One region of the Mesorhizobium sp. M8A.F.Ca.ET.202.01.1.1 genome, then DNA from elsewhere that is predicted to be linked to it. Evidence: riboswitches for the same ligand, from Rfam matches in the RefSeq annotation. Region 1 holds a riboswitch; each other region holds the start of a gene.
The links. Region 1 has a riboswitch for thiamine pyrophosphate ahead of thiC (phosphomethylpyrimidine synthase ThiC). Riboswitches for the same ligand answer to the same signal wherever they lie in the genome.
Positions count from the first base shown of each region.

Region 1 (7,332 bases):
CTCTGGTGCGTGCTTCGGGATCGGCATTCAATGTAATGTCAGTCACCACTGCCGCGCTGTCGGCGCCAGCCGCGAAGACACCATCGAGCCGGTCCGGGTTAAGGCCGCCGATGGCCACCAGTGGAACAGGCGCGACCCGACGCTTCCATTCGCTGACCCGTTCGAGCCCTTGCGGCGCCCATTTCATCTTCTTCAGGATGGTCGGGTAGATGGGGCCAAGCGCGATGTAGTCGGGTTCGGCTTTTATCGCCGTTTCCAGTTCGATATGATCATGGGTGCTCAATCCGAGCCTCACGCCGGCTGCCCGTATCCGCGTCAGGTCGGCGGCTTGCAAATCCTCTTGACCGAGATGAACGAAGTCGCAGCCTTCCTCGATCGCCAGCCGCCAGTAATCATTGATGATCAGCTGGCACCGGTATCGAGCGCACAAAGCCTTCGCTGAGCGGATCTCCGCGCGTAATCCGGCCTCATCCATGGTCTTTATGCGAAGCTGAACCAGATTGACGCCGAGCGGCACCAGCCGCTCGATCCAGGCAGCGCTGTCGACGATCAGGTAGAAGGGATCGAGCTTCATGAAAAAACGGCCCTGCCGATCGTCGGCGTCGATGGCACGGCGACGTCGCGCGGTTCGAGCATTCCTGAGCTGAAAGCCTCACGACCGGCCTCGACCGCCTTGCCGAAAGCACGCGCCATGCCGACGGGATCGGCCGCCCTGGCGACCGCCGTATTCAGCAGCACGGCGTCAAAGCCGAGTTCCATGACGGTGGCAGCGTGCGACGGCCGTCCCAGCCCCGCATCCACGATCAGGGGGACGCCTGGGAAATGTCCGCGAATCGAGCGCAGCGCCGTCATGTTGACCGGTCCCAAGGCGGAACCGATCGGTGCGCACCACGGCATCAGGACCTTGCAGCCCGCTTCCAGCAGCCGCTCGGCGACGACGAGATCGTCGGTGGTATAGGGGAATACCGCAAAGCCGTCCTCGCACAGGATACGGGCGGCTTCGACCAGGCCGAACACGTCCGGCTGCAGCGTGTCGTGGTTGCCGATCACTTCGAGTTTGATCCAGGTCGTGCCGAAGACCTCGCGCGCCATGTTCGCGGTGGTGACCGCTTCCTTGACGGAGTGGCAGCCGGCCGTGTTGGGCAGGATTCTCGTGCCGAGCGAGCGGATCAGCGACCAGAATTTTTCGCCGGCCCTGCCGCCCGCCATCTCACGCCGCAAAGAGACGGTCACCACCGACGTGCCCGACGCCCTGACTGCATCGGCAAGGACGGCCGGCGAAGGATATTGAGCCGTGCCGAGCAGCAGGCGGGATTGAAGCGTCGTCCCCAGAAGGTCGAACATGCTAGCCTCCCTGCATGGGCGAGAGGATTTCAATCCGGTCGCCTTCGTTCAAGCAGAACGCCGTCCGGCTGGCTTTGTGCACCAGGTCGCTGTTGACGGCGGTGGCGAGCCAGTCGCCCTCATAGTCGAGCGCGGCAAGCAATTCGGCTAGCGTGGTGGCGGTGGCAACCTCACGCGCTTCGCCGTTGACGGTCAGTTTCATGAGCAAGCTCCTTGGTTCTGTCCTGGCTGAAAACCAGGTCGGCGGCCTGGCGCGCCATGGCGGGGGCGAGGAGAAAACCGTGTCGATAAAGCCCGTTGATCGCGATGATCCCGCCGTTCGTTTCGACCCGCGGCAGATTGTCGGCAAAGGCCGGACGAACGCCGACACCGGTTTCGACGATCTCGGCCTCGCCAAAGGCCGGGTGGAGGGCATAGGCGGCACTCAGCAGCTCCATCATCGAACGTGCCGTCACCGGACCGGCGGACTGGCTTTCAACCATTGTCGCGCCGATCATGAAACGGTGGTCGGCGCGCGGCACCGCATAGAGTGGAAAGCGCGGATGCAGCAGCCTGACCGGGCGAGACAGCGAGATATCAGGCGCGCGCAGGATCAGCATTTCGCCGCGAACGCCGCGCAGCCTGTCATCGGCTGCTGCCATTCCCGTGCAGTCGATCCAACGATCGAAACCGGAAATCCGCCTGATATCGACATCGAACTGGAATTCGACACCCATGGCCGACAACCTGTCATGGAGTGCCGCCATCGCCCGGCGCGGGTCGAGATGGGCTTCGTCGGGGAACAGCAGCCCGCGGCGAAAGCGGCCGGCAAGGTCGGGCTCCAGGAACGCGATTTCATCTCCGTCGACACGCCGATGCCCCCACGTGCGACTGGCGAACCGGTCAAGCTCACCGGCATCTCGCGGCATGGCCACGACCAGTGTTCCGGCCCGTGTCACCTGATCCGGCAGTGCCGCATCCCACCAGTCGGCGGCGACGCGTCCGAGATCCAGCACCGGCTGCTCGGCGCTTTCACGCTCGCACCATGGCGCCAGCATGCCGCCGGCGAACCACGAGGCATTGCCGCCAAGGGTCTGCCGGATCTCAGCGACTGTGACCGTCGCGCCGCGGGCGGCGAGTTCGAAGGCGGCGGTGAGGCCGGCGACGCCGGCCCCTTTGACCAACACCCTCATGATGGCTCCGGCGCCTCTGGCATGAGCGCTACGCCGGTCTCGTCAGCCGGCATGTAGAGATCGCCGCCCTCGCGGTATTTCGCCGCCATCGCCGCCATGCCTTCCTTCTGGGCTTCGGCGCGGATGTCGTGGGAGATACGCATGGAGCAGAATTTCGGCCCGCACATCGAGCAGAAATGCGCCAGCTTGTGCGCCTCCTTGGGCAAGGTCTGGTCGTGGAAGGACCGCGCGGTTTCGGGGTCGAGCGACAGGTTGAACTGGTCTTCCCAGCGGAACTCGAAGCGCGCGCGGGAAAGGGCATCATCCCTGACTTTCGCTGCCGGATGGCCCTTCGCCAGATCGGCGGCATGGGCGGCGATTTTGTAGGTGATCACGCCAATCTTGACGTCGTTGCGATCGGGAAGGCCGAGATGCTCCTTGGGCGTGACATAGCAGAGCATGGCGGTGCCGAACCAGCCGATCATGGCAGCACCAATGCCTGAGGTGATATGGTCATAGCCCGGCGCAATGTCGGTCGTCAGTGGTCCAAGCGTATAGAAGGGCGCCTCGCCGCAGACAGCGAGCTGCTTGTCCATATTCTCCTTGATCTTGTGCATCGGCACATGGCCGGGACCTTCGATCATCACCTGGCAATCCTTGGCCCAGGCGATCTGCGTCAATTCGCCGAGCGTTTCCAGCTCGGCGAATTGCGCCGCATCATTGGCATCGGCGATCGAGCCCGGACGAAGGCCGTCGCCGAGCGAGAAGGATACGTCATAGGCGCGGCAGATGTCGCAGATCTCCTCGAAATGCTCATAGAGGAAGCTTTCCCGGTGATGGTGCAGGCACCATTTGGCCATGATCGAGCCACCGCGCGAGACGATGCCCGTGACCCGGTCGACGGTCAGCGGGATGTAATGCAGCCGCACACCGGCATGGATGGTGAAATAGTCGACGCCTTGTTCGGCCTGCTCGATCAGCGTGTCGCGGTACACCTCCCAGGTCAGGTCCTCGGCGATGCCGCCGACCTTCTCGAGCGCCTGGTAAAGCGGCACCGTGCCGATCGGCACCGGTGAATTGCGCAGGATCCAGTCGCGAATGTTGTGGATGTTGCGGCCGGTCGACAGGTCCATCACCGTATCGGCGCCCCAGCGGATCGCCCAGACCATTTTTTCGACCTCTTCGGCCATCGAGGAAGTGACAGCGGAATTGCCGATATTGGCGTTGATCTTGACGAGGAAATTGCGCCCGATGATCATCGGTTCGCTCTCTGGGTGGTTGATGTTGGCTGGAATGATCGCCCGCCCGTGCGCCACCTCGTCGCGTACGAATTCCGGCGTGACGAAATCGGGAATAGCCGCGCCGAAGCTTTCACCGTCGCGTTGCAGCTTGCCGCGGGCGATTTCCCGGCCGAGGTTTTCGCGGATGGCGACGAACTCCATCTCGGGCGTGATGATGCCGGCGCGCGCATAGGCAAGCTGTGTCACCGCCTTGCCGGCCCTGGCCCTTAGCGGCCGGTTGCGAATGGGAAATTCCGGCGTCAGGCGCTCACCCGTGACGAAGCCATTGTCTTCCGGCCGCACATGGCGGCCGTCATAGGCTTCGACATCGCCCCGCGCCGTGATCCATTCGTGGCGAGGCCGGGCGAGGCCCTTTTCGATGCTGGTTTCGACAGTCTGGTCGGTATAGGGGCCGGACGGATCGTAGACGGTGATGGGCGGCTCGCCCGCTGTCGGATGGACGGAGATTTCGCGCATCGGCACTTTGATGTGCGGATGGAGGACGCCGGGCTTGTGGATTTTCCGTGAGGCAGGCAGCGGTCCCGTTGAGACGGCTGGGGTTAGGGCATTCATCTTGAGGCTCCTTTGCTCATGCATTGGAGACCCAGTTCTGTGCCGGAAGGATGAAAAGACGCTTTGGTCGACCTGCTTGAAAACAGGTCTTCGGGCGTAAACTCCCGCAAAGCGCTTGCACCGTCCCTACGCCAGTATGAACTGGATCAGGTTCAACGGGTCACTGCGCCGCGATAGCCAGCAGTATCTCAGCCCCTTGCCGGGACTCCCCTGGTGAATGTTTTCGAATTGACCGAGCCGACACTGCTTTGTCAAGCGCATTTCCACCTGCGGCGGTGATCGGCGACTAATGAAACCCCGCGCAAAGCACGGGCAAATCTCGAGAGGAAGTCACGCGCCGGAGACCAGCGCAGGAATGGCCAAAGGCTCATTCGCCTCGTCAAGGATCGAGAAACTGTAACGCCCATGTGCGTCAAGATCGACGGAGTAGCTCAGGCGATCGAGTATGTGATTGTCCTGGTCGAAGGTGATGATCCGCGGCTTCAACGAGGTGATATTCGCTTCGTCCAGGTATATGGAGTTGCAAACAATGATCTGGTCGTCTGGCTGGCAGGTGCGGGCAGCCGCACCATTGAGGATGCAGCATCGTGAGCCGCGCTCGCCGAAAATGACATAGGTCGAAATCCGCGCACCGGAATTCTTGTTCCAAATCTCCACAAATTCCATCGGCAGGATCCCGGCTGCTTCGCAGTGGTCAGGGTCCAGCGTTATCGATCCATGGTAGTTGAGGTTCGCTTCGGTGACGTAGATGCCGTGCAGCTTGCCAGCGACTAGTTTTCGCAATGGTCCTGTTTCCTATCATCATGGATGAATCGTCCCGCCATCCTCTGGGTGGCCGGGTTACCCCGCTAGATTCCGACGACGAGGGCGCCGCCGCTGAGACCAGCGCCCGCCGCCGCCTGTTGGGATCGAAATTCCGGCGGTGAACGGTTTGCGCTTGAAACAGCAGGTCGTTGAAAGGCGCGTCATGCAGCGCCCGAGCAGCTTCCACGGTCCACATCCGGTGGCCGTCGAAGGATTGAGCTTCACGCATGGTTTTTCCGAAATCGCTGCGTGCATTTCCATCCTGTTCCCCTTGCATTGGGCGACCTAGGCACCTTTGAACTTGGCGGGCTGGGTCGAAAAAGCGTCCGGTCGACCGCCGATTGTCAGGCCCGACGGACAAATTTCGCGGAGTCGAGCCCGATATCGAGGATTGGCGCGCTGTGGGTCAACCAGCCGATGGAGATCAGGTCGACACCGGTCGCGGAGACGGCTGGAGCCGTCGCCGGCGTTATCCTGCCCGACGCCTCGGTAATCGCCTGGCCGGCAACCATCGCCACTGCTTGGCGCAATTCGTCGACAGACATGTTGTCGAGCAGGACGGCGTCTGGGGCGAGGGCCATAGCCTCTTCTAACTGGGCTAGCGTATCGACCTCGACTTCGATCTTGACTAGGTGGCCGACGCTGCATCGCGCGCGCTCGATTGCCATGCGAATTCCGCCAGCGATGGCGATGTGGTTGTCCTTAATCAGGATGGCGTCGTCGAGACCGAAACGATGATTGGAGCCGCCACCGGCGCGCACGGCATATTTTTCGACCGCTCGCAATCCAGGCGTCGTCTTGCGCGTGCAGACGATTCTTGCGCCGTGGCCGCGGACCGCCGCGACGATCAATGCCGTCGCGGTGGCGATACCGCTCAGATGGCACAGAAAATTGAGCGCCGTCCGTTCCGCGGTGAGTATGGCCCGGGCCGGACCGCTGACCGATGCGATGGTCTCACCTTGCGCGATGTTGCTGCCGTCCGCTCGCTCCACTGTCATCTCGACATCCTGGTCGATCAACCTGAAAGCGAGCATCGCCAGGTCGAGACCGGCTATAGTTCCGGCCTCGCGCGCAGTCAGCACCGTTGTCGCATGATGGTCCTTCGGTACGATGGCATCAGTGGTCAAATCACCGGCCTTGCCAAGGTCCTCGAGCAGAGCTGCCCGCACCAGAGGCTCGAGCATGATCGTTGGAAGGGGGGATAGGTTCATCAAGCGACGCTTTCGAGCATTGGAGAGTTGCCGAGTTCCCGCGCCGCAAACATGGCCGCGTCGAGCCTGATTTCGGAGCGGCGGGCGACGGCCGCTTGATGGGGAAAGTCGTTCCGGTAGTGAGCGCCACGGCTTTCGCGGCGCAGCAAGGCGGCAACCGCGATCATCAGCCCTACGGCGGCGGGATCGGACGCTGTGTCGTGCCGATGCAACAGCAGCAACAAGGCGCGCGCAGCCTCTTTCAAACCTTCGCCATCCCGCGTGACGCCAAGGGCATGTGACAGGAGAGGGCGCACAGGCCTCGGATCCGGCGCGGGCAGGTTAGCTGCCATCGCTGGCTTCCCACCGCCGTCCGGTGCACCAGCGACGCTTTCGGCAACCCAGCGCGCGCAAACGACGGCCTCGGTCAGCGAGTTGCTGGCGAGCCGGTTGGCGCCGTGCAGCCCGGTCGACGCGACTTCGCCGCATGCCCAAAGTCCAGGAACCGATGTTCGCCCGGCCAGATCCACGGCGACACCACCCATGTGGTAATGCTGGGCCGGCCGGATGGGAATGAGGTCTCGCGCCGGATCGATGCCGGCCTTGCCGCAGGCTGATGCGATTGTCAGAAATTGCTGCGCGAACATCGTGCCTGGCTTCTCGCGGACGTCGAGGAAGACGCGATGGCCGTCGGCAAGATGTCGCCAGACGGCGCGCGCGACGATGTCGCGCGGTGCGAGTTCCGCCCCGAGCAGGCCATCGAGGAAGCGCCGCCCTGTTTCGTCGACGATTGTTGCACCTTCTCCGCGAACCGCCTCGCTGATGAGCGGCATCGGACGGCCGGGCCCGTCAAGCGCGGTCGGGTGGAACTGAATGAACTCCAGATCGGCAAGGACGGCACCCGCGCGCGCCGCAAGCGCCAGACCCTGTCCGCAGCTGCCCAGTGGGTTGGTTGAGTCGCGGAACAGGCCGCCGATGCCGCCCGTGGCG
Region 1 covers NZ_SRUN01000002.1:426,524-433,855, forward strand. The annotation lists gene EN845_RS06745 (thiamine phosphate synthase) at 1-574, opposite strand, end outside; gene EN845_RS06750 (thiazole synthase) at 571-1,344, opposite strand; gene thiS (sulfur carrier protein ThiS) at 1,346-1,546, opposite strand; gene thiO (glycine oxidase ThiO) at 1,515-2,516, opposite strand; gene thiC (phosphomethylpyrimidine synthase ThiC) at 2,513-4,348, opposite strand; TPP riboswitch at 4,454-4,570, opposite strand; gene panD (aspartate 1-decarboxylase) at 4,679-5,131, opposite strand; partial or broken gene EN845_RS36015 (biotin synthase) at 5,247-5,348, opposite strand; gene nadC (carboxylating nicotinate-nucleotide diphosphorylase) at 5,497-6,363, opposite strand; gene EN845_RS06785 (L-aspartate oxidase) at 6,363-7,332, opposite strand, start outside.

Region 2 (7,332 bases), on a different contig from region 1:
CAATGGGATCGGCGCCACCCGCCGCTTCCACTCGCTGATCCGCTCTAGCCCTTGCGGTGCCCACTTCATTTTCTTCAAAGTGGTGGGATAGATCGGACCGAGCGCGACATAGTCGGGCTCGGCAAACATGGCCGTTTCCAGCTCGACATGATCATGCGTGCTCAATCCGAGCCTGACGCCCGCTGCCCGTATCCTCGAGAGGTCGGCCGTTTGCAAATCCTCCTGGCCCAGATGCACGAAATCGCAGCCTTCCTCGATTGCCAGGCGCCAATAATCATTGATGATGAGCTGGCTTTTTTGTTGGACACACCAGGCCTTCGACTTGCGGATCTCCGCGCGCAGCCCGGTTTCATCCATGGTTTTGATGCGAAGCTGAATCAGCTTGACGCCGAGCGGCGCCAACCTTTCGATCCAGGCGGCGCTGTCGACGATCAGGTAGAAGGGATCGAGCTTCATGAAAAAACGGCCCTGCCGACCATCGGTGTCGATGGCACGGCGACGTCGCGCGGTTCGAGCATTCCCGAACTGAACGCCTCACGACCGGCGTCGACCGCCTTACCGAAAGCACGCGCCATGCCGACCGGATCTGCCGCCTTGGCGACCGCTGTGTTCAGGAGCACGGCGTCAAAGCCGAGTTCCATGACGGTGGCCGCGTGCGACGGCCGTCCGAGCCCCGCATCCACAATCAGCGGGACGCCAGGGAAATATCCGCGCATCGAGCGCAGCGCCGTCATGTTGACCGGTCCCAAGGCGGAACCGATCGGTGCGCACCACGGCATCAGGACCTTGCAGCCCGCTTCCAGCAGCCGCTCGGCGACAACGAGATCGTCGGTGGTATAGGGGAATACCGCAAAGCCGTCCTCGCACAGGATGCGGGCGGCTTCAACCAGACCGAACACATCCGGCTGTAGCGTGTCGTGATTGCCGATCACTTCGAGCTTGATCCAGTTGGTGCCGAAGACCTCGCGCGCCATTTTCGCGGTGGTGACGGCTTCCTTGACGGAGAGGCAGCCGGCGGTATTGGGCAGGGTTCTGGCGCCCAGCGAGCGGATCAACGACCAGAATTGTTCGCCGGCCCTACCGCCCGCCATCTCACGCCGCAACGAGACGGTCACCACCGACGTGCCCGATGCCTTGACTGCATCGGCAAGGATGGCCGGCGAAGGATACTGAGCCGTGCCGAGAAGCAGGCGCGACGAAAGCTCGGTTCCATAAAGCTCCAACATGCTAGCCGCCCTGCATGGGCGAGAGGATTTCGATCCGGTCGCCGTCGCTCAACTGGAACTCCGCGCGGTTGGCTTTGTGCACGAGGTCGCTGTTGACGGCGGTGGCGAGCCAATCGCCCTCATAGTCGAGCGCGGCAAGCAACTCGGCCAGCGTGGTGGCGGCAATCTCACGCGCCTCGCCGTTGACCATCAGTTTCATGAGCATGCTCCTTGGTTCTGTCTTGACTGAAAACCAGGTCGGCAGCCTGGCGCGCCATGGCGGGGGCGAGGAGAAAACCGTGACGATAAAGACCGTTGATCGCGATGATCTCACCGTCTGTTTCGACGCGTGGCAAATTGTCGGGAAATGCCGGACGGACACCCACACCGGTTTCAACGATCTCGGCCTCACCAAAGGCCGGATGGAGGGCATGGGCGGCGCCCAGCAGCTCCATCATGGAACGCGCCGTCACCGGTCCGGCGCTCTGGCTTTCAATCATCGTCGCTCCGATCATGAAACAGTGATCGGTGCGCGGCACGGCATAAAGCGGAAAGCGTGGATGAAGCAAACGGACCGGCCGCGACAGCGAGACATCAGGCGTGCGAAGGATCAGCATTTCGCCGCGAACACCGCGCAGCCTGTCATCGGCCGCTGCCATTCCCATGCAGTCTATCTGACGGGCGAATCCCGAAACAGGCCGGGCGTCGCAGCCGAAGTGGAATTTGACACCCATGGTCGCAAGCTTGTCATGAAGTGCCGCCATCGCCGGGCGTGGGTCGAGGTGAGCCTCGTCGGGGAAGAGCAATCCACGCCGGAAGCGGCCGGCGAGGTCGGGTTCCAGGAGCGCAATTTCGTTTTCATCGACGCGCCGATGCCCTGACGTGCGACTGGCGAACCGGTCAAGCTCACCGGCATCACGCGGCGCGGCCACGACCAATGTCCCGGCCCGTGTCACCTGACCCGACAGCACCGCATCCCACCAGTCGGCAGCATCGCGTCCGAGATCCAGCACCGGCTGCTCCGCGCTTTCGCGCTCGCACCATGGCGCCAGCATGCCGCCGGCGAACCACGACGCGTTGCCACCAAGGCCATGCCGCATCTCGGCGACGGTGACCGTCGCGCCGCGGGCGGCGAGTTCGAAAGCGACGGTGAGGCCGGCAACGCCGGCCCCTTTGACGAGCACCCTCATGATGGTTTGGGAGCCTCTGGCACGACCGGTACGCCAGTCTCGTCCGCCTGCATGTAGAGATCGCCGCCCTCCCGGTATTTTGCCGCCATTGCCGCCATGCCTTCCTTCTGGGCCTCGGCACGGATGTCGTGGGAAATGCGCATGGAGCAGAATTTCGGCCCGCACATCGAACAAAAATGTGCCAGCTTGTGCGCCTCCTTGGGCAAGGTCTGGTCGTGGAAGGACCGTGCGGTTTCGGGGTCGAGCGACAGGTTGAACTGGTCCTCCCAGCGGAACTCGAAGCGCGCGCGCGAAAGGGCATCATCCCTGGTTTTCGCTGCCGGATGGCCCTTCGCCAGATCGGCTGCATGGGCGGCTATCTTGTAGGTGATCACGCCAATCTTGACGTCGTTGCGGTCGGGAAGGCCGAGATGCTCTTTCGGCGTGACGTAGCAAAGCATTGCGGTGCCGAACCAGCCTATCATGGCGGCACCTATCCCTGAGGTGATGTGGTCATAGCCCGGCGCGATGTCGGTCGTCAGCGGCCCCAACGTGTAGAACGGCGCCTCACCGCACACTGCGAGCTGCTTGTCCATGTTCTGCTTGATCTTGTGCATGGGGACATGGCCCGGGCCTTCGATCATCACCTGGCAGTCCTTTGCCCAGGCAATCTTGGTGAGTTCTCCAAGTGTTTCCAGTTCGGCGAATTGCGCCGCGTCGTTCGCATCGGCGATTGAACCGGGACGAAGGCCGTCGCCGAGCGAGAAGGAGACGTCATAGGCTCTGGCGATGTCGCAGATCTCCTCGAAATGCTCGTAGAGGAAGCTCTCCCGGTGATGGTGCAGGCACCATTTGGCCATGATCGAGCCGCCGCGCGAGACGATGCCCGTGACCCGGTCGACGGTCAGCGGGATGTAGTGCAGCCGCACGCCGGCGTGGATGGTGAAATAGTCGACGCCTTGCTCGGCCTGCTCGATCAGCGTGTCGCGGTAGACCTCCCAGTTCAGATCCTCGGCGATGCCGTTGACCTTTTCCAGCGCCTGATAGAGCGGCACCGTACCGATCGGCACCGGCGCATTGCGCACGATCCAGTCGCGGATGTTGTGGATGTTGCGGCCGGTCGACAGGTCCATCACCGTGTCCGCGCCCCAGCGGATAGCCCAGACCATTTTTTCGACCTCTTCGGCCATCGACGATGTGACAGCCGAGTTACCGATGTTGGCGTTGATCTTGACCAGAAAATTGCGACCGATGATCATCGGCTCGCTCTCGGGATGATTGATGTTGGCGGGAATGATTGCGCGCCCGCGCGCCACCTCGTCGCGCACGAATTCGGGTGTGACGAAATCTGGGATCGCCGCGCCGAAGGCTTCGCCGTCGCGTTGCAGCTTGCCGCGCATCACCTCGCGGCCGAGATTCTCGCGGATGGCTACGAACTCCATTTCTGGCGTGATGATGCCGGCGCGCGCATAGGCAAGTTGGGTCACCGCCTTGCCCTGCTTGGCCTTGAGCGGCCGATTGCGTATCGGAAATTCCGGTGTCAGGCGCTCGCCGGTGGCGAATCCATTGTCTTCCGGCCGGACGTGGCGGCCGTCATAGGCTTCGACATCGCCACGCGCCGTGACCCATTCGTGGCGAAGCCGGGCAAGGCCTTTTTCGATGCTGGTTTCGACTGATGGATCGGTGTAGGGGCCGGACGGATCGTAGACGGTGACGGGCGGTTCGCCGGCCGTCGGATGGACGGAAATCTCGCGCATCGGCACCCTGATCTGCGGGTAGAGGACGCCGGGCTTGTGGATTTTCCGCGAGGCGGGCAGTGGTCCCGTCGATACGGCGGGGGTGAGGGCATTCATCGTGAGGCTCCTTTGCTCATGCATTGGAGACCCAGTTCTGTGCCGGAAGGATGAAAAGACGCTTCTGTAGACCTGCTGCAACAGGACCTCGGGCGTAAACTCCCGCAAAGCGCTTGCACCGTCCCTACGCCAGTATGAACTGGATCAGGTTCAACGGGTCACTGCGCCGCGAAAGCCAGCAGTATCTCAGCCCCTTGCCGGGACTCCCCTGGTGAATGCCTTAGGTTGAACGGGCTGACGCTATCTTGTCAAGCGCATTCGGGCGCCTTCGGCCGGTGGCGACGACCGGCGGCCAGCCGGGCGGAGAGCTCGCGCATGCATCGGGGACAAGTCACGCCCCGTAGACCGGGGCTGAATGGCCAAAGCCTCATTCGCTTCGTGAAGGATGGAGAAACTGTATTGGCCATGTGCGCGTATCGACCAAGTAGCTCAGGCGGTCACGGATGTGGTTATTCTGGTCGAAGGTGACGAACGGCCTTGGGGGTCACCTCCTTTAGGATTCAGAGGTTGGAAGACGGCTTCTCGCGATCACGGCCATCAGGAAATACCTGTCTTCGGCTCAACCTCGACATGGCGTCCGATCGACCGCAGATATACAGCTATCTCGTTCATGAGATGATCGCGTTCGCCGTAGATTTCAGCAATCCTACGCAGCTGTGGCTCGACGGCCCTCCGTTGCGCTGGCGTGAAATCAGCATCGCCAAAGACGTATCCCAAGTTGCCAATCGCGCAAATTTTGCAGCCGGCGTCCACAACTGCTTGTACGAATGCCGGAATGTCTTTTTCTTGCATGGTCTTCATGTCGAACCTCTCGTGAATGGCGTGCTTGCGCCCCAATCTGCCTTTTCAGCGTGTCCTCTGGGCGGCGCAAGCCCTGAGCGTGACTGTGCACGGGCAACCTCGACTATCCCATCTGCCACGCTCTTTAGAATCGGTGGGGTCTGGTGATCGCAGGCTGGGCCACTCAAAAGCCTGCAAGAAGAAAGTCATGGCGACCATTGCTCAAGATCGCAAGGGTGCGTGCAAGACCTTCCGTTGGCAGTCATGCACGCTCGCTCAGAGATAGTCCGGCCGCGGAAATTCTCCCTTATTCGTAAGAAAGCTCATTGAGCAACTGGGCATTGAGCAACTGGGTCTCACGTCACGGGTCTCGTGTGCTTCACAGCCGAAAAATAGCCGCCGTGGCAATTCTCGAAAAGTGCAGGCTACCTCGTTAAGGACACTGCGGATGATCGTTCGCGCTTGGCAAAAGCGAACGGATTAGTCTATGGCTCTCGGCAGGGGGGCGAGTTATGCGGCGGGTGCGAATCCTTCAAGTAGGCGATATTCACTATCCGGACTGGCATCCTTCCTCTAGCAACATCGATGCCAAGGATAGCAAGTTCGCTCCGAAAATAACGCAGAAGCTACGCGCGTCTTCGCTGCGTGCCGTCTTGACGAAACTTCGGCGGCTGACGACTTCGAAGCCCTTGGATACGATCGCCTTCATGGGGGATTTCACGAGCCGTGGCGACAAGACCTTCATTGCTTCGGCATTCCAGCATTTCACGTTGCTCTGCCGCGCACAGGGACGCAGTTCAAAGGCGCTTCCGTTGATATTCGTACCGGGAAATCACGATGTGAACCGTGATGACGCGCGCGAACTTGGACCGACTGAGAAATTCAGCGAAATGGCGAGTTTAGCCGCCCGCTTGGGTTGGCAGACCGTTCCCGTGGACCAACCCGTGCACTTCAGACTTCCGACAGGATCCGCAGGCGCAAACTTCATCCTCGTCAACACAGCGATAGGCAGTTGGGAGCTTCAAAACCTTCCCGCGTTCCTTCGTGATCGTCTCGAGGCACTCAGTCCTTCTACAGAGCCTGTAGATCTCGGCTCGCCGGACATCTCGGGACATTCGCCCGCGACACCTCCCAGCGATCCAGACAAGGAGGCGTCCGACGACGAGTATTACGGTCAGATGGACACGCCATACATCTCGCGTGAGATGCTTGCAGGCCTACAGGAATTGCTCCAGCAGCCCGACATGCGTTACGGCATCATGATCGGCCATCACAATCTGCTGCCACAAAAGACTCCGCGCATTACGCCATACGCGGAGATGCTCAACAGCGGATTTGTCAGAACTCAGCTGCTGCAGGGCAACAAGCCTATCGTCTACCTGCATGGACACATACATGCTGATCCGGTCGAGATCGTCAACGATCCAAGGTTTCCGGACGGCAAATTGATCTGCATCTCAGCACCAGAGATACAGTCAGGTTTCAATGAGCTCGTCTTCTTCACGACCGATCAGGGAGAGCTCGTCGGCATCCGACTTATACCCTACCGCACCAATGTCGCCGACGGGACGGTCATGGAAGGCGAACATTGCTTTATTTCGACCATGTCCAACGGCAAGGCCTTTCTGAACAACGACACGTTTGACCTGCTGCGCCGACTGCGCGACCATGCCACCAGGCGCGGGAATGGGTTACTCTTCTGGGACGAGATCACTGAGATTGCTGCCTCCGCCGAGCTCGGGCTAGATCTGGAAGACTCTCTTCTGATGCTCCAAGCGGCGCGCTTCATCGAGATAGACGGCCTCACCAAGGCAAACTCGGCTTGGCGCATTAAGGTAAGGGACGAATAGCGATGGAGAATCCGTTCGGCCCCAACAGGATCGAGTACGAAAGCCGCCCGATACTGTGGTTCAGTCAGAAGTCGGCGTTGATTTCTGCCGCCGCCAAGCCGGTCTTCGTCGCAGGGACGAGAGGCAGCGGCAAGACCAGCATTCTTCGCTCGCTTTCCACAGTCCATATTCTTGAAGACAAAAGTCTCGCGGACCAAGTCGGCAAGCTCGCTTGGTATGGCGTCTTCTTCCAGCTCAATGAGACATTCTCGCCCCTAATCGACAACGCCGTTCTGAACCTCATTCCGGAGCGGATACGCTTCGACACGGCCGCCGTGATCCCGCGGCAATTCGTAATCTTCTCTCACTATCTGGAGCTGAAGATAGTCGAACGCCTGCTCGAGAGCATCGGCCAGCTCAGACGCGACGGCCACTTGAAATACCGGGCCTCCGAAGATAGGGACGTCGCCCTGGCACTGCATCGCGAAGTGCTGCA
Region 2 covers NZ_SRUN01000017.1:81,591-88,922, forward strand. The annotation lists gene EN845_RS29455 (thiamine phosphate synthase) at 1-456, opposite strand, end outside; gene EN845_RS29460 (thiazole synthase) at 453-1,226, opposite strand; gene thiS (sulfur carrier protein ThiS) at 1,228-1,425, opposite strand; gene thiO (glycine oxidase ThiO) at 1,394-2,395, opposite strand; gene thiC (phosphomethylpyrimidine synthase ThiC) at 2,392-4,227, opposite strand; TPP riboswitch at 4,331-4,447, opposite strand; gene EN845_RS29485 (hypothetical protein) at 4,765-5,028, opposite strand; gene EN845_RS29490 (metallophosphoesterase) at 5,520-6,857, shown strand; gene EN845_RS29495 (hypothetical protein) at 6,860-7,332, shown strand, end outside.
Region 2: it holds a riboswitch for thiamine pyrophosphate, as region 1 does, so the genes downstream of both, thiC (phosphomethylpyrimidine synthase ThiC) here and thiC (phosphomethylpyrimidine synthase ThiC) in region 1, are expected to answer to the same signal.

Region 3 (7,332 bases), on a different contig from region 1:
GTTAACCGAGAAGATCAGATCGGCATCAAACCGGGTCGAAGGTGAAGGCCGTAGCCGCGGTTTTGTCGGGCTGCGACCTAGCGACATCCTCGCCTCCAGCATCGGACGATACGACCTTTTCGCAGTCTCAGCGTCGGCACCTATCTGAGGTACCCATTGCTGAAATATCCCACGAAATCCGGACGTTGCGCGACAACCTTGCCATCGGCATCATGCAGGATACCCGCGGCGAGGAGGTAGGAGCCGATCGCTTCCATCTTGGCGGGATCCATGATGCCGATAGTGCCGTCTTGCCCGCGCAGATAGTGCCCGTCGATCAGTGCCTTCAGCGAAGTCTGGATCAACGCCGGATTGGTGAGGGCATCCTTGTTGGCGGCGATCAGCAGCGTCGCGGCTTCCTCTGGATGATCCACCGCGAACTGATAGCCGCGCCGCGTTGCCTGGATGAAGGACGACGCCAGTTGGGGATTTGACTGGAGAAACGCTTCGCTCGAAGAGATGAGCGTCGTGTGCTCGTCGGGAACGCCATAGTCGGCATAGACGAAGCTGCGTTGCTTGACGCCCTTGAGCTCGGCTTCGACGCCCTCCCAGGTCGACACTTCGAGGGTGAAGTCGACCGAACCGTTGGCGAGCGCCTCATAGGCGGAAGTGCCGAGCGTCACCGTCTCGAAATCGCCCTTGCCGCCATCATGCCGGATGATGGTCGAGATCAGTGCGTTTTCCCAGGCGCTGCCGAAACCGCCATAGGTCAGGCCATCCAGATCCTTCGGGCTCTTCATCTCGCTGCGCGCCGCATTGAACACCAGCCGACCAGTTTCGGACTGCACGACGGCATAGACGGCCTTCAAGTCGGCGCCGGCGGTCTTCTGGGTGAACAGGCTGATGGTGCCGCTGATGCCGAAATCGGCGACGCGGTTGGCGACAAGCGTGCCGGCGCCGGTGTCGCTGTAAGGCACGATATCGACCTCCAGACCGGCCTCGCGATAAAAACCCTTTTCGCGCGCGACGAACAGCCCGATGTGGTTGGTGTTGACCGTCCAGTCCAGCGCGACAGTGACTTTTTGCGTTGCCGCGAAGGAGCGGCTCGATCCGGTGGCCAGCGGTACGCTAGCGGCAAGGGTGAGCAGCAGAGCCTGCCTTCGCGTCAAGTCAGTCATGGTCATGTCCTTTGGTTGGCTGGAGGTTGAGCAGAATGTCGAGGATCTCGGCCTCGAGTGCCCCGGCCTGCCGTGTGGCGGCGCTGGTCGGATCGCGCGGGCGCGGCAGTGGCACCTGGATCTCGCGCACGACACGGGCAGGCCGGGCCGACAGCACATAGATGCGGTCTGACAGGAACACGGCTTCGCGCACGTCATGGGTGATCAGCAACGCCGTCCATCGATGGTGCCGCCACATCTGTTCGAGCCAGCGCTGCATGGCCGCGCGCGTCAGTGCATCGAGCGCGCCGAACGGCTCGTCGAGCAGCAACATGTCGCGTTCCTGCACGACAGTACGCAGCAGCGCCGCGCGCTGCCGCATGCCGCCTGAAAGCTGCGCCGGAAAATGCCGCTCGAAGCCGGCAAGCCCAAACTCGGCAAACAGCGGCGCGACACGCGTCCGCGCCGCCTTGCGGCCGAGGCCCTGCACCTCGAGCCCGAGCGTCGTGTTATCGAGGATGCGCCGCCACGGCATCAGCGCGTCCCGCTGCGGCATGAAGGCGAAATGCCTGCCATGATCGTCGAGCGGCGCGCCGTCGAAAAACATCTCACCCTCGCCATGCTCGGCGCCGGTCAGAAGCTGGAACAGCGTCGACTTGCCGGCACCCGAAGGCCCAAGGATCGAGACGAATTCGCCGGCATCCACGCGCAGCGAAATGTCGGCGAGCACTTCGAGCCCGCCAAAGGCCTTGCGCATATGCCGCAATTCGAGCCGGCTCATGCTTGCGGGCCTTTTCGGGCGGCTTGCCTGCCAGCGGCTCTTTCCCAGGGCATGGCAAGTCGTTGCAGCACCACCGTCAGCCCGAACAGGACGAGGGTAAGGGCGGCGCTGACGCCGACGGCGGCGAGCACCAGGTCGGGACGGAAATTGTTTTTGGCGTTGAGCATGTAGATGCCCAGCCCTTTGGCCGCGCCCGCATATTCGGCGAAGATGGCGCCGACGACGGCATAGGTGATGGAGATCCTGAGGCCAGCGAAGAAATAAGGCAGCGCCGAAGGCAACCGTGCCAGGATGAAGACCCGCCAGCGCCCTGCTCCCATGGCGCGCAGCATCTGCCCGATCTCGACCTCGGTAGCCTCGTAGCCCTGCACCAGGGCCACCAGCATCGGGAAGAAGGTGACCAGTGCCACCAGCATGATCTTGGGCGTCAGCCCGAAACCGAACCACAGCACCACCAATGGCGCGATGGCGACCAGCGGCAAGGTCTGGCTGACTATGAAGACAGGAAACAGCGCGCGCCGCAAAGGCTGGAAGAAGTCGACCAGCATCGACAGCGCGAAGGCGGCGCTGAGCGAGCAGGCAAAACCGATCAGCGTGGCGCGGATGGTGGGAATGGCGTTGTCGAGCAGCGCGTCACGATTGAGCATCGCCTGTTCGAAGACGCGCGAGGGTGCCGGCAGAACCGTCGGCTTGATGCCGGAATGGTTTGCGTAGAGTTCCCACGCCACGAGCACCAGGCCGATCGATATCACGGCCGGCGCTGCCTGGGCGAGGAAGCCCGCGAGCTGACGCGGGTTGAATGACGATGAAGCCACGAGAGGATGACCTTGACGGCGTTCGCGCGTCGGCGCGAACGGTTCAGACGGCAGTGGGACTGTTGGCCGAAACCGTGACGTCGAGGGTTACGTGGCCGGCGCCCGGTCCGAAGCGGCAGAAGGCTTCGTCGAGCGCCGAGAAGATCGCGCCAGCATCGCCGCGCAGCTTGGTGCAGAAATTCTTGGAGCGATCATAGACGCCAGACTGCTTCAGGAAATCGATGCAGCCATAGATCTCGTCCATATGGTCGTCCGTGCCCATCACATAGAGCGAGAACTGCGCCGCCGCTGGCTGCCCAGTGGCGGGCGCGCCGCGCACGGCGGAAATGGCGGCTTGCTTGCGCGGGCCGAGTGGCCCGGCAGGTCCGCCAAACGTGTCGGAGCGGCAGATCGGATCGTCCGGCTCACCTGGGCAACCACGCGAAATGGTCGCCGACAGCACGCAATGCTTACCGCTGCCAGACGCAGCCACGAAAAGGTCGCGCAGCGCCGGGAATAGCACCTCGGGGGGCCCGACCAGCAAGGTCGAGATGTCGTCGGTCTCGATCCTGAGCTTGTCGCGATACGGATCGAGCACGCCGAGCGCACCCAGGATGACGCCGACAAAATCGTCGGCCATGGGATATAGGGAAACCTGTGCGCCTGAAAACATCGCCCGCCTCGCTCCGCTGGTATTACCCAGATCAGCTTCTAGGGTCTGTGGGCTTGCCGCCCCCGTCTCAGCCCCGACCGTACGGAGCACCCCTGTGGATGGCGGCGTTAAAGCACCATTCGATCGGTTGGGGAAGCTGTTTTTTCAGCAAGCTGCGCCAAAAGCATTGCGCCAGCGCAGGCGCAACCGGGTGTTGCGGCCCGGAAATTTGTCTCGATCCGGGCGCAGCCAACAGCCCGACCATCACGCCGGGCGACATGAAATTCCAACGCGGACCAGAATTGCCCGACCAGCACGCGGACGGATGCCAATGGCAGGGCGACCGCGCCGACCGTGAACGACAAGAACTGCGGTAAGTAGTTTTCGCAGCAGGAAAAGCGCGGACGCAAGTTCCGCCATGCGCATTGGCTTCACTATCCGCCACGACCGGCCGGCGGTACCTCTGGCGCCGATTCGCTGGCTACTTTGCCATACACTCTTATTTCGGGGCACGGTTTTCCGGCTTTTGGCCGTGCGAATGCGGTGTGCATTTTCATCAGCCGTTTGAGCAGGCGGCCATAGGTGAGGTATCGAACCCGGCCATTGGCAAGATCGAACTCCACCCTCCCCCATCGCCTGACCGGACCTTTTCCAGTTGGCGGACCCAGTCGCGCGATCTGAAAGGCCAACCGAACCTCGCGGCCGGCAACGTCCAGATAGATACCGGGATTGCCGCCCAGGACGTGCCACAATCGGGCAACGTGCTCGATCGACATGTCGGATGAAATCGCCATGTGGTTCCGCTCAAGTCGCGCCCAGACGAAATCACCGGTTGGCTGCCGCGTCCCGGACACCAAATCCTTGCAATAGGCTGGCGCCACCTCGCGCACCAACGCGCGCATCGCGGTCGCCACGCTGTCGGCCACATCCCGCCGCGTTGCCCAGTGTGCTTCGCAGAACGGCACCTGTCCGAGGATGTCACCGTCATCGAAATTGGCGGACATCTTGTGCAATGTCACGCCGCCATGGACGGCATGCTGGCCGTCCGCGACCAGGCGATGGAGAGGATGCGGACCCCGGTAGTTGGGCAGCAGCGCTGGATGAAAATTAAGCCCGCCCTTGGGAAAGAGGCCGAGCAGTTGTTGCGGGATCAGGGTCGGGAAAGCGTAGCAGATCAGTACATCCGCGGCGACGTCAGGCAATTGCCGGCCAAGCTCGTCCCAGTCGTAAGGCCGGCCGAATTCGATCAACTTTACCGGCGTGTTGCCGAGATAGCGCCTGAGCAGAAGCTGGCGCCTCAGCCGGCGTCGAAAATTGCCAATGCTGAAGCCTCTGGATGGGCGCTGAAAGCCAGGCACGATGATCGCGCCAATACGGTTTCCCGCCTCGATCCAGCCGGAAAGCAGAGGCCCGGTGTAAGCAGAAACATCCAGGATGAAAACTGCATTGAGCTGCCGGGCGCCGGCCACAGGCTCGAAAGAAATCATCTTTTCAGATCCGGCGGGGCAAGACATCGCCCGGCAATCCGAGCACCGTAACGAACCGGTCCAGTCACTACCAAAAGACCGGCCGAGCCGTCAGCCTGGTTTGGGAGAAAGCGGTCCTGCCGCGGCGACACTTGAGAGCCTTTCCCGCTTCACCAACACAGGTTTTTCGTAGAGTTTCCTCATGCTCCCCCTGAAATCAATCAACCCGCGCAGTTGGTCAGCAGTGCCGCGGACTGTCAACCGCCGGGCGGGGCTGACAGCCGCTATTGATATGGCCTCGCGGCAATCGGCGGGCGCTTAAACCCACTGCCGCAAAGACTGATCCGCGAGCCTTATGAAACGGCCTTTTCACGAACCGGCAGTTTCCAATCCGGCCTGACGAAATGGCAGGTGTAGCCGTTCGGATACTTCTCCAGATAATCCTGGTGCTCGGGCTCGGCCTCCCAGAACGCTCCGGCTGGAGCGAGCTCGGTGACAACCTTGCCGGGCCACAGGCCAGAGGCATCGACATCGGCGATGGTGTCCTCCGCCACACGCTTCTGCTCCTCACTGGTGTAGTAGATTGCCGAGCGATAGCTCATGCCGACATCGTTGCCCTGGCGGTTGCGCGTCGTCGGATCGTGGATCTGGAAGAAGAATTCCAGAAGCTGGCGGAAGCTGATTTTCGCCGGATCGAAGCTGATCTCGATGGCTTCGGCATGCGTGCCATGATTGCGATAGGTGGCATTCGGCACGTCGCCGCCGCTGTAGCCGACACGCGTGGCGAGGACGCCCGGCATGCGCCGGATCAGATCCTGCATGCCCCAGAAACAGCCGCCGGCAAGCACTGCACGTTCGCTCGAAGTCGCCATGTAACGTCTCCTCAAAAGGCAATTCCGGGAAAACTGTAGCGGCGTTCCCCGGGGAATTGCGCGACAACAAATTTGGATAGTCCCATAAATGGGCATTGTCGCCTGCTTCGTCCAGTCGGACGAGCGGGCCATTCGGCTATACCGGTGAAAGGCGCCCCCTAAGGAACGGGGAAACCTTAGATGCGCGGATGCCGAGTCCGGCTGCTGGCGGCGACCGGCAGATATCGGATACCAGGCGGAATGGCCGCAAAACTGATCGCCACAGGCGGCGCCTCGCGCGACCAGTTGAAAAGAACGGTCTTGACCGGAACGTTGTCCAACCATGCCCGCAGCTGCGACGGCACGTGAGGACCCGACCAAACCATCAGCATGCCATGGTCGCGCAACCGCTGCCTCGTGATCCAGGGTGCGAACCGCATATCGAGATCGGTGAAGATCGACGGCTTGTCATAGGCGTTGAGGCCCGCCAGCATGGCAAGATTGGTATCGCCGCCGACAATGTCGAGCCGGCCGGGCACCGCGGCGTGCCACACCGCCTCGGCCTCGTCCGAGATCGGCCGCGCCGGCCAGCAGACGGCGTCCATCCGCCCGCGCACATTGCAATCCGTCCAGCGGATGGCCGCATAGGCCCCCGACATGGCCACGATGCAGATGAAGGCGCAGATCGCCAACCTTCGCATCTCGGGGGCACCGAGCCGGTGACCGAGAAAGGCGAGCGCGACGACGCCGACGAGATTGTACATCGGCGCGCCCCAGGCCTCGCCGGTGCCGGTGAACAAAGAGGCGACCATGATCAGCGTCGCCGGCCCAAGTCCCATCCAGGTGAGATAGACCAGCTTACCGCGCTCGACGGGGTCCTGCGGAGCCGACGTACGCCGCAGCAGCCCTGATATCGCCAGCACCAGGAGGAAGCCGGAAAACCCGGCCAGCTGGACACCGATATAGTAGAGGCGCGCACGGTGCTCGGTTACCCAGGCATCGCGGCCGGCGAAATAGGTCAACGGCAGGAAATCGATGCGGTAGAGTGCGATGGCCAACGGCGCGGCGACCGCGAGACAAACGGCCAGGCCAAGCCACGGCCAGGGCGTCGCCAGCCGACTGCGCGCGCGCGCGTCGGACAGCAGCCAGAGAGCGCCGAAGGCAAGCAGCAGGCCGGTGGAAAACTTGGCATAAAGCCCGACGCCCGACACCAGTCCGAGCGCCAGCCACCAGCCTGGCCCGCCACCGCGGCCGGCGCGCCACAGCAGCCAGCAGATCGCGGCCCAGAACGGCATTTGCGCATAGTCGTGATTGAATTGCGGCGTCGGCCAGCCGAAGAAATAGACCGATGGCATCAAAAGCACGGCGGCCAGCGCGCGGCGTTGTCCGAGCATGTCGCGGGCCAGCAGATAGACCAGGACGAACGTGGCCGAGATCGTCAGTTGGGCCAGCAGATATTGCGGCCAGCGGAACGATCCGGTCAGGAGATGGCTGGCCTCGAGCAGCCAGCCGGGGAGCTGCGGGTGCTTGTAGGTCAAAAGCACCCATTCGCGGCCCCACATGAAGCCTTCCACGACATCGCCGGGCGGTGCGGGATCGATGAGTGTTGGCACCACGGTCCAGCACAGCGTCTGCACCAGACACAAAAGTGC
Region 3 covers NZ_SRUN01000016.1:111,312-118,643, forward strand. The annotation lists gene EN845_RS28855 (isoprenylcysteine carboxylmethyltransferase family protein) at 1-102, opposite strand, end outside; gene EN845_RS28860 (ABC transporter substrate-binding protein) at 141-1,157, opposite strand; gene EN845_RS28865 (ABC transporter ATP-binding protein) at 1,150-1,917, opposite strand; gene EN845_RS28870 (ABC transporter permease) at 1,914-2,732, opposite strand; gene EN845_RS28875 (YkoF family thiamine/hydroxymethylpyrimidine-binding protein) at 2,776-3,384, opposite strand; TPP riboswitch at 3,375-3,488, opposite strand; gene EN845_RS35580 (hypothetical protein) at 3,483-3,740, shown strand; gene EN845_RS28880 (formyltransferase family protein) at 3,798-4,613, opposite strand; gene msrA (peptide-methionine (S)-S-oxide reductase MsrA) at 5,183-5,701, opposite strand; gene EN845_RS28895 (glycosyltransferase family 39 protein) at 5,878-7,332, opposite strand, start outside.
Region 3: it holds a riboswitch for thiamine pyrophosphate, as region 1 does, so the genes downstream of both, EN845_RS28875 (YkoF family thiamine/hydroxymethylpyrimidine-binding protein) here and thiC (phosphomethylpyrimidine synthase ThiC) in region 1, are expected to answer to the same signal.

Region 4 (7,332 bases), on a different contig from region 1:
TAGCCTTCTTCCGGCGTGTCGCCGTAGAGTAGGCCGTCTATGCCGGCGAGGAAGGAATCACGGTCGCGCGTGCCGAAGCCTGGCGCGCCGAACTGGCGGGCGTGGCGCTGTGCCAGATCGATGCGCTGCGGCGTGTTGGGGTGCGTCGCAAGGAAGTCGAGGCTGGCGTCCGTGGCGCCGCTGATCGAGCGGAAATCGGTGTAGGCCGACATCGACTGCAGGAAGCGGCCGGCGGCATAGGGATCGTAGCCGGCTTCGCCGATCGACTTGATGCCGATGGCGTCCGCCTCCAGTTCCTGGTTGCGCGAGAACTGCGCCAGCCTGAGCTTGCCGCGGATCAGTGCTGCCTTGGCGGTCGGGCTGTCGCCGAGCACATCCGAGACGACCTTGGTCGCCAGGCCCTCCTCGGCCTCCAACTGCTGGCGCTGCAGGCCATGATTGGCGGTGACGTGTCCCATTTCATGCGCGATGACAGCGGCGAGCTCGGACGAATCATTGGCCAGCGCCAGGAGGCCGCGCGTTATGTAGAGATAGCCGCCCGGCAGTGCGAAGGCGTTGACGTTGGGCGAATTGAGGATGGTGATGCGATAGGTCTGGGTCGGGTTGGCCGACACCACGGTCAAATTGCCGACCACCTTGGCGACCATGCGCTCGAGCTTGGGATCGGAATATTCGCCACCATAGGTCGCCAGGATGCGCGGATGCTGCGCCTTGGCGAGTTCGGCAAGCTTGTTGTTGGCGGCGACATTGTCCACCGTGATCGGCTTGTCGGATGGCTGGAAGCCGGATTCCTGGACCTCCGGAGGCGTGAACATCTGGCAGCTCGCCAGCGCCACGGCAAAGCCAGCCAGCGCCAAGAAGCGCGCCAGCGGGTTCATTCGTAGCCTGTCAACGCCGATCGCCAGAATGGCTTCCTTTCAGGTCCTTGCGCATGATCATGCAATGCGCAAAACAAACTGCTACAGCGTCCGTCACGCGCCCCTCGGGCCGGGCAGCAGATGCTGTAGGCAAATCACGGCCAGTGCCGGACCGGTATCGAGCGGACCTAGCCACACTACTCCAGTCATGGCAAGCAAGCGCCACATCGCCTCGGGCCGGTTTGAGCGTAAATTATGTCCGCTTCCGGGCAATATCTCGTGATAAGGCATCCCCGGCACCCGCACCGATATAGCGCCGGAACGCCTCCGGACCAGCCCCGGCAAAGAAATCGTCCGCCGTGCCTGTGGCGGCGACGGCGCCATTGTCCAGAAACACCACCTTCTGGCCGATGCGGCGGGCATCCTGCGGCTGGTGCGTGACGAACAGCACCGTCATGCCACGCTCGGCATGAAGGCCAGCAACCAGGTCGAGCATGTCGTCGCGCAAGGCGGGCCCAAGCGAGGCGAAGGGTTCGTCGAGCAGCAGCACCGGGCGGTCACGCACCAGCACGCGAGCCAGGGCGACGCGCTGGCGCTCACCGCCCGAAAGTTCGCGCGGCAGCCGCTTCTCCTTGCCGGCAAGACCGGTGCGCGCAAGGGCGCCCGCGATATCGGCGTGGTCGGTATCGGTCAGCCGCAACGATGGCGAACGGCCGAGCCCGACATTCTGCTCGACGGAAAGATGCGCGAAAAGATTGTTCTCCTGAAACACCATCGACACCGGACGCACGGCCGGCGGCTCACCACGGACATCGCCCCCGCCGATCAGCACGCGGCCGGATCTCGGCATCTCGAATCCGGCCACCAGATTGAGCAGCGTCGACTTTCCCGAACCGCTTGGCCCCATGATGGCAGTGATTTGCGTCGCGGTGAACTCGACATCGAAAGCGAACAATGCCTCGCCATAACTGAACGAGACCTTGTCCAGCCGTACCGGAACCCCTTTGCCGTCAGCCGCACCGTCAGACATCGCGGGCCATCCCCTTTCCCAGCCGGTCCGCTGCCAGCACCAGTACCAGGCAGACAAGGCCCAGCAACAACGCCAGGCCGGCGGCGTCCTGGGTGCGGTAGCTGCCCATGCGCGCCAGGAGAAGGTAGGGCAAGGTCTGTACGGAATCACTGCCGAACAGGGCGATGACGCCGAGATCGCCAAGCGACAGCGCCATGGCGAAGGCGAAGGCGGTGGCGAGCGGCCGCCGCAGCGACGGCCAGTCGACCAGCTTCAGCCTTGCCCAGCCGGAAATGCCGAGCTGTGCGCAGAGCCGTTCGTGGCGCTCGATTGCCGCATCATAGGCGGGGCGGATGGCGCGCAGCGCGAAAGGCATCGCCATGACAGCGTTGACGGTGACGACCATGAGCGGGGCGATGGCAAAGACGTCGCCGACGTGGCGCAACAGAAGGAACCAACCGGCGCCGACGACGATCGGCGGCACGACCAGCACAAAGCCGGCGCCGGTATCGGTGGCGTGTTCGAGCAGTGTCATTGGGCCGGAGCGGCGGTTCGATGCCAGCGCCCGCCGCGCCATTGTCAATGCCAACGAGAGCATCACCGAAAGCAGCGCCGAAAGGAAGCCGAGCACGGCGCTGGTGAGTGTCGCCTGCCGGACAGCGGTCTCGCCGGCCAGCCGGTCGAGATCGGCGCTCAATCCGGCGATCACGGTCGCCGCCATCGGTCCCGCGACGACCAGCAGCGCCAATCCGATGAGCAAGGCATTCAGTGTGGCTTCGGTGCCGTTGACGGAGAGATAGCGGCGCGGCGCGACCGGCAGGTTGGTGTCGCCGACGACATTGGCGCCGAGCCGCGTCAGCGCCAGCACCACGATGAAGGTCAAGGCGATCTGCAGCAATGTCAGCGCGACAGCCCTCGCGGGATCGAAATCGAAGCGCAAGGCCTGATAGATGCCGACTTCGAGCGTCGTCGCGGCCGGCCCGCCGCCAAGCGTCAGCACGATGGTGAAGGATGTGATGCAGAGCATGAAGACGAGCCCGGCGACGCCGGGCATGGCGGCGCGCAGTGTTGGCCATTCGATCAACCGGAACGCCGGCCGCGCCGCCATGCCGAGCTGGCTCGCCAGCCGCCACTGGTCGGAGGGGATGGTCTGCAGCGCCTCGAGGAACAGGCGGGTGGCCAGCGGCAGGTTGAAGAAGACATGGGCGACGAGAATGCCGGAGAGGCCGTAGATGCCCGGCCAGCCCTGGCCGCCAACCCAGTTGAACAGGCCGGCGAAATAGCCGGCACGGCCATAAAGCGCCAGAATGCCGAGCGCCGCGACGATCGCCGGCAGCGCCAACGGCACGGCGAAGAGCTGCAGAATGAAGGCGCGGCCGAAGAACCGTGGATGCCGCGACAGCGCCCGCGCCACGAACAGGGCCGGCCCGACGGAGAGCAGCGTTGACAGGGCCGCCTGCCAGAGTGTGAAGCGCACGACGCGCAACAGATAAGGGTCGAAGGCCACCCAGGCGCCGGAGAGATCGTGTGCGCCTTCGACAAGCAGCCCGGCAAACGCGCCGCCGATCAAGAGCGCGATCGCCGCCAGCGCTACGCTGCCGGCGGTAATGCGGGGATCAGACGCGGGTTGCACGAAAGGCCTTTAACGTGCGTCGCGTTCCTTCGCGCCCCCCTCTGTCCTGCCGGACATCTCCCCCACGAGGGGGGAGATTAGCAGCTCCGGCGCCCAGCTCATTCCTGCAATGTTGGCGATTGGCGAAATCGCCGATGACAGCCAATCTCCCCCCAAGCGGGGGAGATGTCCGGCAGGACAGAGGGGGGCGCCGTAAAGCATTCATCTTCGGATCATACAGCCAACTACTTGCTCATCACCGCCAGCCATTCATCCACCCAGGTCTTGCGGTTGGCCGCGACCTCCTCCGGACTGAACAGCAGGGTCTTGGTCGGCTTGACCAGTTTGTCGAAGGCCGGGTTGAGCGGCTTGTCGGTCTTGCCGGCCGGGAACATCCAGTTGGTCTCGGGGATGGCGTCCTGGAATTTCGGTCCGGTCATGAAGGCCATGAATTTTTCCGCCAGCGGGTTCTTGGCTCCGGTCGTGGTGATGCCGGCGACCTCGATCTGCAGATACTCGCCCTCTTCGAAAGACGCCGCCTGGTAACGCTCGGTGTTCTCGGCGACCATGTGGTAGGCCGGGGAGGTGGTGTAGGAAAGCACCATCGGCGCCTCGCCCTTGGTGAACAGGCCATAGGCCTCGCTCCAGCCCGGCGTCACGGTCAGCACCTTGGTCTTGAGCTTGGCCCAGGCCTCCGGCGCCTTATCGCCATAGACCGACTTCACCCAGAGCAGCAGGCCGAGACCGGGCGTCGAGGTGCGCGGGTCCTGGATGACGATCTTGTCGTCGGCGCTGCCCTCGACCAGCTCCTTCAAGCTTTTCGGCGGCGACTTCAGCTTTTGCGTATCGTAGACGACGGCGAAATAGCCGTAGTCGAAGGGAACAAAAGTATCGTCGCTCCAGCCGCCCGGCACGTTGACATCGCTCACCGCGCCATGCGGCGCGAACAGGCCGGAGGCCTTGGCATCGGCGGTGAGATTGGTGTCGAGGCCGAGCACGATGTCGGCCTTGGTCGAAGCGCCTTCCAGCTTGACGCGGTTGAGCAGCGCCACGCCGTCGGCGACCGAGACGAACTCGACATCGCAGCCGCATTCGGCCTCGAATTCCTTCTTCACCACGGGGCCTGGACCCCAGTCGGCGGTGAAGCTCTCATAGGTGTAGACCGTGAGCTTGTCCTTGGCCAAGGCCGGCCCGGACAGCGTCACCGCCGTGGCTGCGATGAGAGAATATAAAAACGTGCGCATCGGCGCCTCCTTCGTTTGCGTTGAAAGGAATTGAGGCGTCGGACTGTCCGAAACGTCTAATCCCTCCGCCGGTACAAACCGGATCAGGTTCAGCGGGTTGGCGAGACTGCCTCTCAGCCGGCCCGCGAAATTCGCGTCCGGCACCCCGTTAGAGCGTTTCGACACATAGGCCCGGCGGGTGGGACACGCAAGTGGGAGTTTGCCGCCTTCCGTTTCCCGTGCCGGGCTGGTAAGGCGACGGGATATGAGCACATTCACCATCCTGCTTGGCGGCGATCTCCTCCGCACGCCCCGGCTCGACCGCCAGGTCGAAGGCTCGCGCGTGATCGCCGCCGACGCCGGCATCGGTCATGCGCGGATGCTGGGCCTCGTGCCGGAATTGTGGGTCGGTGATTTCGATTCGGTTCCGGCCGATCTGCCCGCCCATCTCGCCGCCGTGCCCCAGCAAACCTTCCCGACGGAAAAGGACAAGACCGACGGCGAACTGGCAATCGCGGCCGCACTGGAGCGTGGAGCGACCCGCCTTGTGCTGGCGGGCGCCTTCGGCGGCAAGCGCGCCGATCACGCCTTTCTGCATCTGGCGCTTGGCCTGCGGCTGGCCGAGGCCGGAACGGATGTGCTTTTGACCAGCGGCGCCCAGGAGGGTGTCCCCTTGCTCAACGGCAGGGCCAGCTTCGATTATGCCGACGGCACGCTATTTTCTATTCTCGGCTTTTCCGAACTCTCCGGCCTGACCGTCACCGGCGCCAAATGGCCGCTCGACAAGGTCGAGGTGGCTTTCGGATCGTCGCTGACCATTTCCAACGAGGTCAAGGGCCGCCTCGACATCGCGCTCGGCCACGGCCGCGCGCTGCTGCTTGCCCATCCCTATCCATTGCCCGAAAGCTGACATGGCCCCGCCCCTTCTCAATCTCGACGGGATAAGACTGACTTTTGGCGGCACGCCGCTGCTCGATGGCGCCGCCCTGACCGCGTCGGCCGGCGACAAGATCGCGCTGGTCGGCCGCAACGGGTCCGGCAAGTCGACGCTGCTCAAGATCGCCGCCGGCCTGATCGAACCGCAGGACGGCGAGGTGTTCCGCCAGCCTTCGGCAACGGTGCGTTACCTGCCCCAGATGCCCGACATGGACGGCTTTGCCAATGTGCGGGCCTATGTCGAGGCCGGACTCGGCCCGGCCGACGATCCCTACCGCGCCAGCTATCTGATGGAGCATCTCGGCCTGTCAGGCGAGGAGCGGCCGGCAGACCTGTCCGGCGGCGAGGCCAGGCGCGCCGCCCTTGCCCGCGTCATGGCGCCGGAGCCCGACATCCTGCTTCTTGATGAGCCGACTAACCATCTTGATCTGTCGGTGATCGAATGGCTGGAAGAGGAACTCGTCCGGACTTCCTCGGCGCTCATCGTGATCTCGCACGACCGCCGCTTCCTCGAGCGTGTGTCGCGTGCCACCGTCTGGCTCGACCGTGGCCAGACCCGCCGGTTGGACAAGGGCTTTGGCCATTTCGAGGAATGGCGCGACCTCGTGCTGGAGGAGGAAGAGCGCGAGCAGCACAAGCTCGGCCGCCAGATCGTGCGCGAGGAGCACTGGCTGCGCTACGGCGTGACGGCACGGCGCAAGCGCAACATGCGACGTCTCGGCGAACTGCAGACCATGCGCCAGCGCTTTCGCGGCCATCGCGGCGCCGAGGGCACCGCGACAATGGTGGCCAGCGACGCGGCCGAATCCGGCAAGCTGGTGATCGAGGCGAAAAACATAGAGAAGAGCTTTGGCGACCTCACCGTCGTCAAGGGGTTCTCGACCCGCATCCAGCGCGGTGACCGCGTCGGCCTCGTCGGACCGAACGGCGCCGGCAAGACGACGCTTCTGAAGATGCTGACCGGCGAATTGGCGCCGGACGCTGGTTCGATACGGCTCGGCACGAATCTGGAGATCGCCACGCTCGACCAGAAGCGCGAGGCGGTCGACCCGCAGGAGACGCTGGCGCAATATCTCACCGACGGGCGCGGCGAGAACCTGGTCATCAATGGCGAGCAGCGCCATGTCGTCTCCTACATGAAGGATTTTCTGTTCAAGCCGGAGCAGGCGCGCACGCCGGTGCGCGAGCTGTCCGGCGGCGAGCGGGCGCGGCTGATCCTGGCGCGCGTGCTGGCGCGCCCGGCGAACCTGCTGGTACTTGATGAGCCGACCAACGATCTCGACATGGAGACGCTGGAACTGCTGCAGGAACTGGTCGCCGGGTTCGCCGGCACCGTCATCCTGGTCAGCCACGATCGCGATTTCCTCGACCGCACCGTCACCAGCGTCATCGCGCCGGACGGTGGTGGCCGCTGGATTGAATATGCCGGCGGCTATTCCGACATGCTGGCGCAGCGCGGCGGCACCCGGCTCGACGACCGCAAGGCGCGCGCCAAGGCCGACGCCGGCGACGCGCCGACCACCAAGGCAGAACCTGCCGTAGCAAAAGGGCCGGCCAAAAAACTGTCGTTCAAGCAGAAGTTCGCGCTGGACTCCTTGCCCAAGAAGATCGAGGCCGTGACAGCGTCGATCTCGCGGCTGGAAAACAACATCTCCGACCCGGCCTATTACGAGCGCGACCCGGCCTCGTTCCAGA
Region 4 covers NZ_SRUN01000007.1:128,181-135,512, reverse strand. The annotation lists gene EN845_RS17035 (M48 family metalloprotease) at 1-878, opposite strand, end outside; gene thiQ (thiamine ABC transporter ATP-binding protein) at 1,111-1,887, opposite strand; gene thiP (thiamine/thiamine pyrophosphate ABC transporter permease) at 1,880-3,499, opposite strand; gene thiB (thiamine ABC transporter substrate binding subunit) at 3,724-4,722, opposite strand; TPP riboswitch at 4,766-4,880, opposite strand; gene EN845_RS17010 (thiamine diphosphokinase) at 4,967-5,611, shown strand; gene EN845_RS17005 (ABC-F family ATP-binding cassette domain-containing protein) at 5,613-7,332, shown strand, end outside.
Region 4: it holds a riboswitch for thiamine pyrophosphate, as region 1 does, so the genes downstream of both, thiB (thiamine ABC transporter substrate binding subunit) here and thiC (phosphomethylpyrimidine synthase ThiC) in region 1, are expected to answer to the same signal.